DNA from 3 places in the Streptomyces sp. NPDC001568 genome. Region 2 is predicted to be linked to each of the others. Evidence: riboswitches for the same ligand, from Rfam matches in the RefSeq annotation. Region 2 holds a riboswitch; each other region holds the start of a gene.
The links. A riboswitch is a leader RNA that binds a small molecule or an ion and turns the genes downstream of it on or off. The one in region 2 is predicted to bind thiamine pyrophosphate.

Region 1 (4,026 bases), on a different contig from region 2:
GCGCTCTCACCCGTAGCTCAGCGCTTGCGCCGCCGGCCCTTGCCGCCGCGGACCGGCCCCGAGGCCGCCGCGGGGGCCTGGGCGCTCGGCCGGTCCGCGGAGACCACCAGCGCGGCCAGGGCCGTCGTCACGGGCACCGACGCGACCAGGCCGATCGAGCCCACGAGGGTCCGTACGATCTCCTCCGCCACCAGCTCGCTGTTCGCCACCGCTCCTATGCTGCTGTTGGCGATCGAGAACAGCAGTAGCAGGGGCAACGCGGCGCCCGCGTAGGCCAGTACGAGGGTGTTGACCACGGAGGCGATGTGGTCGCGGCCGATCCTGATCGCCGCCCGGTACAAGGCGCGCGGCCCCATCTTCGGGTCGGCCTGGTGGAGTTCCCACACCGCGGAGGTCTGGGTGACGGTCACGTCGTCGAGTACGCCGAGTGAGCCGATGATCACACCTGCGAGCAGCAAACCGCTCATGTCGATGTCGGGGTAGAGGCCGTGGATCAGGCCGGTGTTGTCGTCGGTGTTGCCGCTCAGGAACGCCCAGTCGATGAACACCGAGCCCAACAGGCCGATCAGCATCAGCGAGATCAGCGTGCCGAGGACGGCTACCGAGGTCCTCGCCGTCAGCCCGTGGCACATGTAGAGGGCGATCAGCATGATCGCGCTGGCTCCGACGATCGCGACGACCAAGGGGTTCGAGCCCTGGAGGATCGCCGGGAGGATGAACAGGGTCAGGATCGCGAAGCTGATCACGAGAGCGATGAGGGCGAACAGCCCCCGCAGCCGCCCGACCACGACGACCGCGACGGCGAAGATGCCGGCCAGCACGGCCATCGGCAGTTTCCGGTTCACGTCGATCACCGAGTACTGGAGGTCCCGCGGGGCGTCCGGCGCGTGGGCGACGACCACCTTCTGGCCCTGCTCCAACTGCCGTGGCGCGCCAGGCTGGACGATCTCGAAGAAGGCGCGCCCCTTGTCGGGGCCGCTGCCGACCACCACGGTGGCCTTCTTGCAGTCGCCGTTCTGCGCGGCCTCGGCCTCACGGCCCTGGGGGGTCGACAGGTCGCCCGTCGACGGCACCTGTGAGGCGTTCACCGATTTGCAGTCGACGCTTTCGAGCGCGACCACTTGACCCTGCTGGGTCTGCCGATCGAAGCCCACGCCGGTCCGCTCGTGGGCGGGGGCACCGCCCGGCCACAGGACCGCCATGCCGATGAAGACGGCCGCGGCGAAGGGGATCAGTACCGCGGCGATGACCTTGCGCAGGTGCTTGGAGACGGGAGCCGCCGGCCCGTGACCGTGGCTGTGGGAATGGCCCTGGGCGGGCCCGGCCGCATGCCCGTGGGATGCGTGCTCATGGCCGTGGTGACCCGTGGGTTCGATGGGCTCGGTGGGGGGCTGCGGCGAGGACGTCACCGGCAGATCATCGCAAGAGATGAGGGGGCCCACTGTTCAGCACGCCACAGATGACGCTAGCGTGGGGGCACCTTTGCACAACGCGGGAGCTCGGAGCACCGGGCTGAGAGGGCGCTGATCACCGTACGCACATGAGAATGCGTACGGGAAGAGGCTGCGTCGACCGCCGAACCTGTTACCGGGTAATGCCGGCGTAGGGAGATACGGTCTCATGACCATTCAGGACGCACGCACGCCTGCCGTCAGCCAGGACGCCGACGGCGGGAACGAGCGCCAGCCGGGCTGGCACAAGGGTTACGTGGCGGGCTCCCGCCCCGACATCCGGGTGCCGGTTCGCCAGGTCCACCTCACCAACGGCAAGGACGTGACGCTCTACGACACGTCCGGTCCGTACACCGACCCCCAGATCGAGACGGACGTCCGTCGGGGCCTCGCACCGCTGCGCGAGAACTGGATCATCAGCCGTGGCGACACCGAGGAGTACGCGGGTCGTCCCGCGCGCCCCGAGGACGACGGCATCAAGCACACCTCGCCCCGCGGCGGCCTCAAGAACCTGGACGCGGTCTTCCCGGGCCGCCCCCGGCAGCCCCGCCGCGGCCGTGGCGGCGCCGCCGTCACCCAGCTCGCGTACGCCCGCCGGGGCGAGATCACTCCGGAGATGGAGTACGTCGCGATCCGCGAGAACGTCTCCCCCGAGGTCGTTCGCGAGGAGATCGCCGCAGGTCGAGCCGTCCTTCCGGCCAATGTGAACCACCCCGAGATCGAGCCGATGATCATCGGTAAGCGGTTCCTGGTGAAGGTCAACGCCAACATCGGCAACTCCGCGGTCACCTCCTCGATCGAGGAGGAGGTCGACAAGATGACCTGGGCCACCAAGTGGGGCGCCGACACGGTCATGGACCTCTCGACCGGCCGCAACATCCACACCACCCGCGAGTGGGTGCTGCGCAACTCCCCCGTCCCGATCGGTACCGTGCCGCTCTACCAGGCGCTGGAGAAGGTCGACGGCCGCGCCGAGGACCTGACCTGGGAGATCTACAAGGACACGGTCATCGAGCAGGCCGAGCAGGGCGTCGACTACATGACGGTCCACGCCGGCGTACTCCTGCCGTACGTGCCGCTGACCGCCCGCCGCAAGACCGGAATCGTCTCCCGCGGTGGTTCGATCATGGCCGCGTGGTGCCTGGCGCACCACAAGGAGAACTTCCTCTACACGAACTTCGAAGAGCTCTGCGACATCCTCGCGACCTACGACGTCACGTACTCGCTGGGCGACGGCCTGCGCCCCGGCTCCATCGCCGACGCCAACGACGCCGCGCAGTTCGCCGAGCTGAAGACGCTGGGCGAGCTGAACACCATCGCCAAGCGCCACAACGTCCAGACGATGATCGAGGGCCCGGGCCACGTCCCGATGCACAAGATCAAGGAGAACATCGACCTCCAGCAGGAGATCTGCGAAGAGGCGCCGTTCTACACGCTCGGCCCGCTGACCACGGACGTCGCTCCCGCCTACGACCACATCACCTCGGGCATCGGCGCCGCGATGATCGCCTGGTGGGGCACGGCGATGCTCTGCTACGTCACGCCCAAGGAGCACCTGGGCCTGCCCAACCGGGACGACGTGAAGACCGGCGTCATCACCTACAAGATCGCCGCCCACGCGGCGGACCTGGCCAAGGGGCACCCGGGCGCTCAGGAGTGGGACGACGCCCTGTCGGACGCACGGTTCGAGTTCCGCTGGGAGGACCAGTTCAACCTGGCCCTCGACCCGGACACGGCGCGCGAGTTCCACGACGAGACCCTGCCGGCCGAGCCGGCCAAGACCGCGCACTTCTGCTCGATGTGCGGTCCCAAGTTCTGCTCGATGAAGATCTCGCAGGACATCCGCCGTCAGCACGGCGGGGACCTGAAGGCCGACGAGATCGAGGCGGGCATGGCGGAGAAGTCCGCCGAGTTCGCCGCTGCGGGCAACCGCGTCTACCTGCCGCTGGCGGACTGACGCACTGTTCGGGGGGAGTGCTGCTCCCGAGCGGCGGAGTTCCGTCGTTCGGGAGCAGCGCCATGTCCGAGCCCTGAAGGGTGCCGGGGGGCGGGAGTTCAAGATGACGGCCTGGGGGTTCGGCTCTTGACCTGGAGCGCGCTCCAGGTCCTAGAGTGCGGCCGCATGACCATGGGATACCGAAGTCTTGGTGGTACCGGCATCGAGGTGAGTGCCCACTGCCTGGGCACGATGATGTTCGGCGCGGTGGGGAACCCGGACCACGAGGAGTGCGTGCGGATCATCCATGCCGCACTCGACCGGGGCATCAACTTCGTCGACACCGCGGACATGTACTCCGCCGGTGAGTCCGAGGTGATCGTCGGCAAAGCGCTCAAGGGGCGGCGCGACGACGTCGTGCTCGCCACGAAGGTCCACTTCCGGATGGGCGAGGGCCGCAACTGCAGCGGCAACTCGCGGCGGTGGATCGTGCGGGCGGTGGAGGACAGCCTGCGCCGGCTGGACACCGACTGGATCGACCTCTACCAGGTGCACCGGCCGGACCACACGACCGATGTCGAGGAGACCCTGGCCGTCCTCGGCGACCTGGTCAGGGCCGGCAAGATCCGCTCCTTCGGC
Region 2 (4,026 bases):
TCACCTTCGTCGCCCCTCGCGGGGTCAAGAAGCCGCCCCGGCACCTCGCCGACCTCACCCCGGCCGAGCGCCGGGAGGCGGTGGCCGCGATCGGTGAGAAGCCGTTCCGGGCCAAGCAGTTGTCCCAGCACTACTTCGCCCGCTACGCCCACGACCCGGCGGAGTGGACCGACATCCCCGCGGCCTCCCGGGAGAAGCTCCAGCAGGAGCTGCTGCCCGACCTGATGAACGTCCTGCGACACATCAGCTGCGACAACGACACCACGCGCAAGACCCTGTGGAAGCTGCACGACGGCACGCTCGTCGAGTCCGTGCTGATGCGCTACCCCGACCGGGTCACCATGTGCATCTCCTCGCAGGCCGGCTGCGGCATGAACTGCCCGTTCTGCGCCACCGGCCAGGCAGGTCTCGACCGCAACCTCTCCACCGCCGAGATCGTGCACCAGATCGTCGACGGCATGCGCGCCCTGCGCGACGGAGAGGTTCCGGGCGGACCGGCCCGCCTGTCGAACATCGTCTTCATGGGCATGGGCGAGCCGCTCGCCAACTACAACCGCGTCGTCGGCGCCATCCGCCGCCTCACCGACCCGGAGCCCGACGGCCTGGGTCTGTCGCAGCGCGGGATCACCGTCTCCACCGTCGGCCTGGTCCCGGCCATGCTGCGGTTCGCCGACGAGGGCTTCAAGTGCCGGCTCGCCGTCTCGCTGCACGCCCCCGACGACGAGCTGCGTGACACCCTGGTGCCGGTGAACACCCGCTGGAACGTCCGCGAGGTGCTGGACGCGGCCTGGGAGTACGCCGAGAAGTCCGGCCGCAGGATCTCCATCGAGTACGCCCTGATCCGCGACATCAACGACCAGGCCTGGCGCGGTGACCTGCTCGGCAAGCTGCTCAAGGGCAAGCGCGTCCACGTCAACCTGATCCCGCTGAACCCGACCCCGGGTTCGAAGTGGACCGCTTCGCGGCCCGAGGACGAGAAGGCCTTCGTCGAGGCCATCGCCCGCCACGGCGTGCCCGTGACCGTACGGGACACCCGCGGCCAGGAGATCGACGGCGCCTGCGGCCAGCTGGCCGCCTCGGAGCGATAGGGCCGAAAATCGGCCATGGTCGATCACATTCGGCCGCGGGGTACCCTGTGGCCGAACCAATTTCATATTCCGACAGGGGAGCGCCACAGCGCTGAGAGTGCGGTATCCGTCATCCGCAGACCCTCTGAACCTCGCCCCGGTCATTCGGGGTAGGAAGTTCGGTCACCACTCATGCTGTTGCGCCCTGCCCGGCGTCCGCTCTCGCAGAGCGCCGGGCAGGGCCGCGTCTTCTCCTGGTCATCCCAGGAGGAATCAACCAGTGAGCACCACCCAGAGGATCGCGGGCGCCGCGCTCGCGGCCGCGCTCGGCGTCACCACGCTCAGCGCCTGCGGCGGCGAGGCCAAGGACAAGACCGCCGGCGCCGGCGACGCCCCGAAGTCCAAGACGGTCACCCTCGTCTCCCACGACTCCTTCAACGTGACCGACTCGGTCCTGAAGGAGTTCGAGCAGCAGAGCGGCTACACCGTCAAGCGGCTGAAGTCCGGGGACGCCGGCGCGGCGCTCAACCAGGAGATCCTCACCAAGGGCTCCCCGCGCGGCGACGTCTTCTTCGGCGTCGACAACACGCTGCTCTCGCGGGCCCTCGACAACGGGATCTTCACCCCGTACCAGGTCAAGGGCATGGACGGGATCAAGTCCGAGTTCATGCTCGACCCGCAGCACCGCGTCACGCCGATCGACTCCGGCGACATCTGCGTCAACTATGACAAGCAGTACTTCGCGGACAAGAAGCTCGCCCCGCCGCAGACGCTGGACGACCTGATCAAGCCGGAGTACAAGAACCTGCTGGTCACCGAGAACGCCGCGACGTCCTCGCCCGGTCTCGGCTTCCTCCTCGCCTCCGTCGGCAAGTACGGCGAGGACGGCTGGAAGGACTACTGGAGCAAGCTCAAGGCCAACGGCGTCGAGGTCGTCGACGGCTGGGAGCAGGCCTACAACGAGCGGTTCTCGGGCTCCGCGGGCGGCAAGAAGGCCAAGGGCGACCGTCCGCTGGTCGTCTCGTACGCCTCCAGCCCGCCGGTCGAGGTGCTCTACGGCGAGCCGCAGCCGGCCGAGGCCCCCACGGGCGTCTCCACCGGGACCTGCTTCCGCCAGGTCGAGTTCGCGGGCCTGCTGAACGGCGCGAAGAACCCCGAGGGCGGCAAGGCGCTCCTCGACTTCCTGGTGGGCAAGAAGTTCCAGGAGGACATGCCGCTCCAGATGTTCGTGAACCCGGTGGTCAAGGACGCGCAGCTGCCGGAGATCTTCACGAAGCACGGTGTGGTGATCGACAAGCCGGAGAACGTCACCCCGGACGCCATCGCCAAGAACCGTGAGCAGTGGGTCAAGGCATGGTCCTCGCTCGTCGTGAAGTAGCGCGCGGGAGCTCCCCGAAGGAGGGCGGGCGGGCCACCGCCGTCAGGCTGGGCCTGATGGCGGTGCCGCTCGTCTTCTTCGGGCTGTTCTTCGCCTACCCCGTGGCCGCGATCGTCGGCCGCGGGCTCAGGACGGACTCCGGCTGGCAGTTCGGCCGGATCGGCGAGGTCCTGGCGCGGCCGGACATCGCCGACGTGCTGTGGTTCACCACCTGGCAGGCGCTCGCCTCCACGCTGCTCACCCTGCTGATCGCGCTGCCCGGGGCGTACGTCTTCGCCCGCTTCGAGTTCCCCGGCAAACAACTGCTGCGCGCGGTGGTCACCGTTCCGTTCGTGCTGCCGACGGTCGTCGTCGGCACGGCCTTCCTCGCGTTGGTCGGGCGCGGCGGACTGCTGGACGAGCTGTGGGGCGTACGCCTCGACACCACGGTCTGGGCGATCCTGCTGGCGCACGTCTTCTTCAACTACGCCGTCGTCGTCCGTACGGTCGGCGGGCTCTGGGCCCAGCTCGACCCCCGTCAGGAGGAGGCGGCCCGGGTCCTCGGCGCGGGACGCTTCGGGGCGTGGCGCCGGGTGACGCTGCCCGCGCTCGGGCCGGCCGTCGCCGCCGCCTCGCTGATGGTCTTCCTGTTCACCTTCACCTCCTTCGGCGTCGTGCAGATCCTGGGCGGTCCGGCGTACTCCACCCTGGAGGTGGAGGTCTACCGGCAGACCGCGCAACTGCTGGACCTGCCGACGGCCGCCGTCCTGACGATGGTGCAGTTCGCCGCGGTCGGCGCGATCCTCGCCCTGCACGCCTGGACCGTGCGCCGGCGGGAGACCGCGCTGCGGCTGGTCGACCCGGCGCGGACGGCGCACCGGCCGCGCGGCTGGGCCCAGCGGGGGCTGCTCGGCGGGGTGCTGGTGACGGTGGCGCTGCTGATCGTGCTGCCCCTGGGCGTACTGGTCGAGCGGTCCTTCGACGCCCCCGGCGGCTACGGGCTCGGCTTCTACCGGGCCCTGCAGGACGCGGGCTCCGGCGGCGGAACGTTCCTGGTCCCGCCGCTGGAGGCGATCGGGAACTCGCTGCGCTACGCGCTGGCCGCCACCGCCATCGCCCTGTTCATCGGAGGGCTCGCCGCCGCCGCGCTGACCCGGCGCGGGGGGCGCTTCGTACGCGGCTTCGACGCGCTGCTGATGCTCCCGCTCGGGGTGTCCGCCGTGACCGTCGGCTTCGGTTTCCTGATCACCATGGACGAACCCCCGCTGGACCTGCGGACCTCCTGGATCCTGGTGCCGCTCGCACAGGCGCTCGTCGGGGTGCCCTTCGTCGTACGGACCATGCTGCCGGTGTTGCGGGCCGTGGACGGACGGCTGCGGGAGGCGGCGGCCGTACTGGGCGCGTCCCCGCTGCGGGCCTGGCGCGAGGTGGACCTGCCACTGGTGCGGCGGGCGCTGCTGATCGCGGCGGGCTTCGCCTTCGCGGTGTCCCTCGGCGAGTTCGGGGCGACCGTGTTCATCGCCCGTCCCGACAGTCCGACCCTGCCCGTCGCCGTCGCCCGGTTGCTGGGGCGGGCCGGTGAGCTGAACTACGGGCAGGCCA
Region 3 (4,026 bases), on a different contig from region 2:
GGCGGCGAGGACCGGTTCGAGGATGTCGAGGGCGGCCCGCGGCTGGAGCGCGCCGCGCTCGCGGAGCACGTCGCGCAGGGTGCAGCCGGAGACGTACTCCATCGCGAGGTAGGTGTACGGGCCGTCGGTGCCCTGGTCGAAGACGGCGACCACGTTGGAGTGGGCGAGGCGGGCCACGGACTTCGCCTCGCGGATGAAGCGGTCGACGAACGCGCCGTCCGCCGCGAGCGCCGGGTGCATCACCTTCAGCGCGAGGACGCGGTCGAGTCGGGTGTCCACGGCCCGGTAGACCGTGGCCATGCCGCCGGCCGCGATGCGGGCATCGATGCGGTAGCGGCCGTCGAGCACGCGCCCGACGAGGGGGTCATCCAGGGTCGTATCCACCCGGCGATTCTACGAGCGCCCGCCGCGCCACCGGCCCGGGTGGGGGCGGTTGCAGCGCAGCTGTGACGCATGTCCCCCTCCGCGCCAGCCCTTCCGGGGTGCCCGAAGGGCCCTGCCGGCCCCGCCCGGCAGGGCCCGTACCGCAGGGTCAGGAGGTGAAGGCGGGGCGTTCCGGGTCGAGGGAGGCGCGGCCCTCGACGGGGGAGGAGGCCTCGGCGAAGCGCCGCTGCGGGATGCGTCCCGCGCGGTGCGCGAGGCGTCCCGCCGATACGGCGTCCCGCATGGCCGCGGCCATCAGCACCGGTTCCTGGGCCCGGGTCACGGCGGAGGCCAGCATCACGCCCGCGCAGCCCAGCTCCATGGCCAGCGCGGCGTCCGAGGCGGTGCCGGCCCCCGCGTCCAGGATGACCGGGACGCCGGCCCGCTCGACGATCAGCTCGAAGTTGTGCGGGTTGCGGATCCCCATGCCCGAACCGATGGGGGAGCCGAGCGGCATGATCGCCGCGCAGCCCACGTCCTCCAGCTTCCGGGCCAGCACCGGATCGTCGTTGGTGTACGGGAGGACGGTGAAGCCCTCGTCCACCAGGACCTCGGCGGCGTCGAGCAGTTCGACGCCGTCGGGCAGGAGGGTGCGCTCGTCCGCGACGACCTCCAGTTTGATCCAGTCCGTGCCCAGGGCCTCCCGTGCGAGGCGGGCCGTGAGCACGGCCTCGCCGGCGGTGAAGCAGCCCGCCGTGTTCGGCAGCACGGCGATGCCGAGCTTCGTCAGCACCGACAGCACCGAGCCCTGCACCGTCGGGTCGAGGCGGCGCATCGCCACCGTCGTCAGTTCCGTCCCGGACGCGGTCAGCGCGCGTTCCAGCACGTCAAGGCTCGGGGCGCCGCCCGTGCCCATGATCAGGCGGGAGGTGAAGGTACGGCCGCCGAGCGTGAAGAGGTCGTCCGCCATCGCCGTCAGCCTCCCTGGACCGCGGTGAGGACCTCGACCCGGTCGCCGTCGCCCAGCCGCGTGTGCTGCCACTGTCCGCGCGGGACCACGGTCTCGTTGAGGGCGGCGGCGACCCCCTTGGGCGCCCGGGACAAAGTGGCGACCACCGCGTCGAGGGTGGTGCCGGCCGCGACCTCGCGCGGCTCGCCGTTGACGGAGATGGTCATGCGTAGGACTCCTGACGCGTGGGGGAGAAGCGGCGGGGGGTGAACGGGCGGGCGATCTCCGGTACGACTCCGGTCGCCAGCAGCTCCGCCATCACGTCCCCGGTGACGGGGGTCAGCAGGACCCCGTTGCGGTAGTGGCCGGTGGCCAGGTGCAGGCCCGGCAGCTCGGTCGGACCGAGCAGCGGGGCGTTGTCCGGAGAACCGGGACGCAGCCCCGCCAGGGTTTCCACCAGCGGGAGTTCGGTGATGCCGGGCACCAACTCGTGGGCGTCGCGCAGCAGCTCGTAGACGCCGCCCGCGGTGACCGTGGTGTCCCAGCCGAGTTCCTCGCTGGTGGCGCCGACGACGAGCTCGCCGTTCTCGCGCGGCACCAGGTAGACGTGGCTGCCGCGCACGACCGCCCGTACGGTCCGGGAGAGGAACGGGCCGTACGCGGCCGGCACCGACAGCCGCAGCACCTGCCCCTTCACCGGCCGTACGGGGACGGCCACCTCCGGCGGCACGCCGGCCAGCCGGCCGCTGAGCGAGCCCGCGGCCAACACCACCTGGTCGGCGAGCAGCTCCGTACCGTCGTCGAGGACGGCGCCCGCGGCCCGGTCCCCGGTGGTGAGGAGCCGGTCCGCGCGGCTGCGGTACGACGCCACCCCGGACCGCTCGCAGGCGGCCAGCAGGGCGGCCGCGAGGCGGCGCGGATCGACCTGGTGGTCCCCGTCGACGCGCAGCCCGCCGCGCACCCCGGGCGCCAGCATCGGCTCCAGGCGGCGGCACTCGCGGCCGGTGAGCCACTCGGACTCCAGCCCGCAGCGGCGCTGGAGCGCGTGCAGTTCGCGCAGGTGGAGGCGGTCGTCGGCGTCGAGGGCGACGGCCAGGGTGCCGCAGGCCCGGTAGCCGATGTCCATGCCGCCGGCGGCATCGGACAGCTCGGCGGCGAAGTCCGGGTAGCGGGCGGCGGAGGCCACGTTGAGCCCGAGCAGGGTCTCCTCGCCGTAGTGCAGTTCCGTGACGGCGGCCAGCATGCCCGCCGCGACCCGGGCCGCGCCGCCGCCCGGGTCCGGATCGGCCAGTACGACGCGCAGGCCGCGCCGGGCCGCCCGCCAGGCGGTGACCAGGCCGATGATCCCGCCCCCGATGACGAGGACGTCGGATCCCTTCCGAGATGAGTGCATGGGCGTCCAGCCCCTCCCTTCGCCGGCATGACCCGGATCAGGTTCGTACGGTCGGAGGCCGGCCAGCCTCCCTCTCAGCCCGGTGCGCCCGGACTCCCGCGATAGGTACGGTGGCCAGACTAACCCCGTGGCCGATGGCGGGTAAGGCTGCCTCCCCGCTGCCCACCCGCCGCCTCCCCGCCGCATCCCCCGTGTCCCGCCCGGGCTCCCGCCCCCGCTATTCCTGACGGATCGTCAGGGAACTAGGCTGGGGCGGGTGAGCGAGCAGACGCAACAGACGAACCCCGGTGTCGTGATCGTCGGCGCCGGAATGGCCGGGGTGCAGACCGCGGTGGCCCTGCGCGAACAGGGCTTCGCCGGCCCCGTGACCCTGCTGGGAGCCGAACCCCACCAGCCCTACGACCGGCCCCCGCTGTCCAAGGCGGTGCTGCTCGGCAAGGCCGAGGACTCCGCCTTCGACGTCGACTTCGAAGGCCTCGACATCGAGCTGCGGCTCGGCACCGAGGTCACCGGCCTGCGGCACGCCGCGCGCGAACTGGACACCGGGGCCGGACCCGTCCCGTACGGGGTCCTCGTCCTGGCCACCGGCGCGCGACCGCTGACCCTGCCCGGCACCGAGGGCGTCCCCGGCGTACACCTGCTGCGCACCCTCGACGACGCCGCCCGGCTGCGACCCGTCCTGGCCGCCGCCCCCGCCACCGTTGTCGTCGGAGCCGGCTGGATCGGCGCCGAGTTCGCCACCGCCGCCCGGGCGGCGGGCTGCGCCGTGACCGTCGTCGAGGCGGCGGACCGGGTCCTGGCGGGCGCCCTGCCGGCCGAGGTCACCGCACCGATGGCCCACTGGTACGCCGAGGCGGGCGCCGAACTGATCACCGGCGCGAAGGTGGCCGGCATCGAGGAGGGCCGGGTCCGACTGGCGGACGGCCGGGAACTGGAGGCGGGCGCCGTCGTCGTCGGCATCGGCGCGCGCCCCGCGACCGACTGGCTGGCCGGCACCGGCGTCGACCGCGGCCCCGACGGCTCCGTCACCGCGGACGCCCACCTGCGCACCACCCTCCCCGGGGTGTACGCCGTCGGCGACTGCTCCTCCTTCCCGTCGGCCCGCTACGGGACGCGGCTGCTGGTCCACCACTGGGACAACGCCCTCCAGGGCCCGCGCGCCGTCGCGGCGAACATCCTGGCGGGGGAGCCCGTACGGGCCTACGACCCGGTGCCGTACTTCTGGTCGGAGCAGTTCGGCCGCTTCGTCCAGTACGCGGGCCACCACGCCGGCGCCGACACCCTGGTGTGGCGCGGCGACCCGGGCGACGCCGGCTGGTCG

Region 1: it holds a riboswitch for thiamine pyrophosphate, as region 2 does, so the genes downstream of both, thiC (phosphomethylpyrimidine synthase ThiC) here and ACFY0I_RS30615 (thiamine ABC transporter substrate binding subunit) in region 2, are expected to answer to the same signal.
Region 3: it holds a riboswitch for thiamine pyrophosphate, as region 2 does, so the genes downstream of both, thiO (glycine oxidase ThiO) here and ACFY0I_RS30615 (thiamine ABC transporter substrate binding subunit) in region 2, are expected to answer to the same signal.

What each region holds. Positions count from the first base shown of each region.
Region 1 is NZ_JBIAVF010000003.1:333,874-337,899, forward strand. It holds gene ACFY0I_RS07350 (YibE/F family protein) at 18-1,409, opposite strand; TPP riboswitch at 1,482-1,626, shown strand; gene thiC (phosphomethylpyrimidine synthase ThiC) at 1,621-3,408, shown strand; gene ACFY0I_RS07360 (aldo/keto reductase) at 3,580-4,026, shown strand, end outside.
Region 2 is NZ_JBIAVF010000019.1:94,574-98,599, reverse strand. It holds gene rlmN (23S rRNA (adenine(2503)-C(2))-methyltransferase RlmN) at 1-1,088, shown strand, start outside; TPP riboswitch at 1,153-1,262, shown strand; gene ACFY0I_RS30615 (thiamine ABC transporter substrate binding subunit) at 1,348-2,445, shown strand; gene ACFY0I_RS30610 (ABC transporter permease) at 2,502-4,026, shown strand, end outside.
Region 3 is NZ_JBIAVF010000015.1:71,371-75,396, reverse strand. It holds gene pknB (Stk1 family PASTA domain-containing Ser/Thr kinase) at 1-384, opposite strand, end outside; gene ACFY0I_RS26555 (thiazole synthase) at 533-1,333, opposite strand; gene thiS (sulfur carrier protein ThiS) at 1,339-1,539, opposite strand; gene thiO (glycine oxidase ThiO) at 1,536-2,705, opposite strand; TPP riboswitch at 2,703-2,815, opposite strand; gene ACFY0I_RS26540 (NAD(P)/FAD-dependent oxidoreductase) at 2,962-4,026, shown strand, end outside.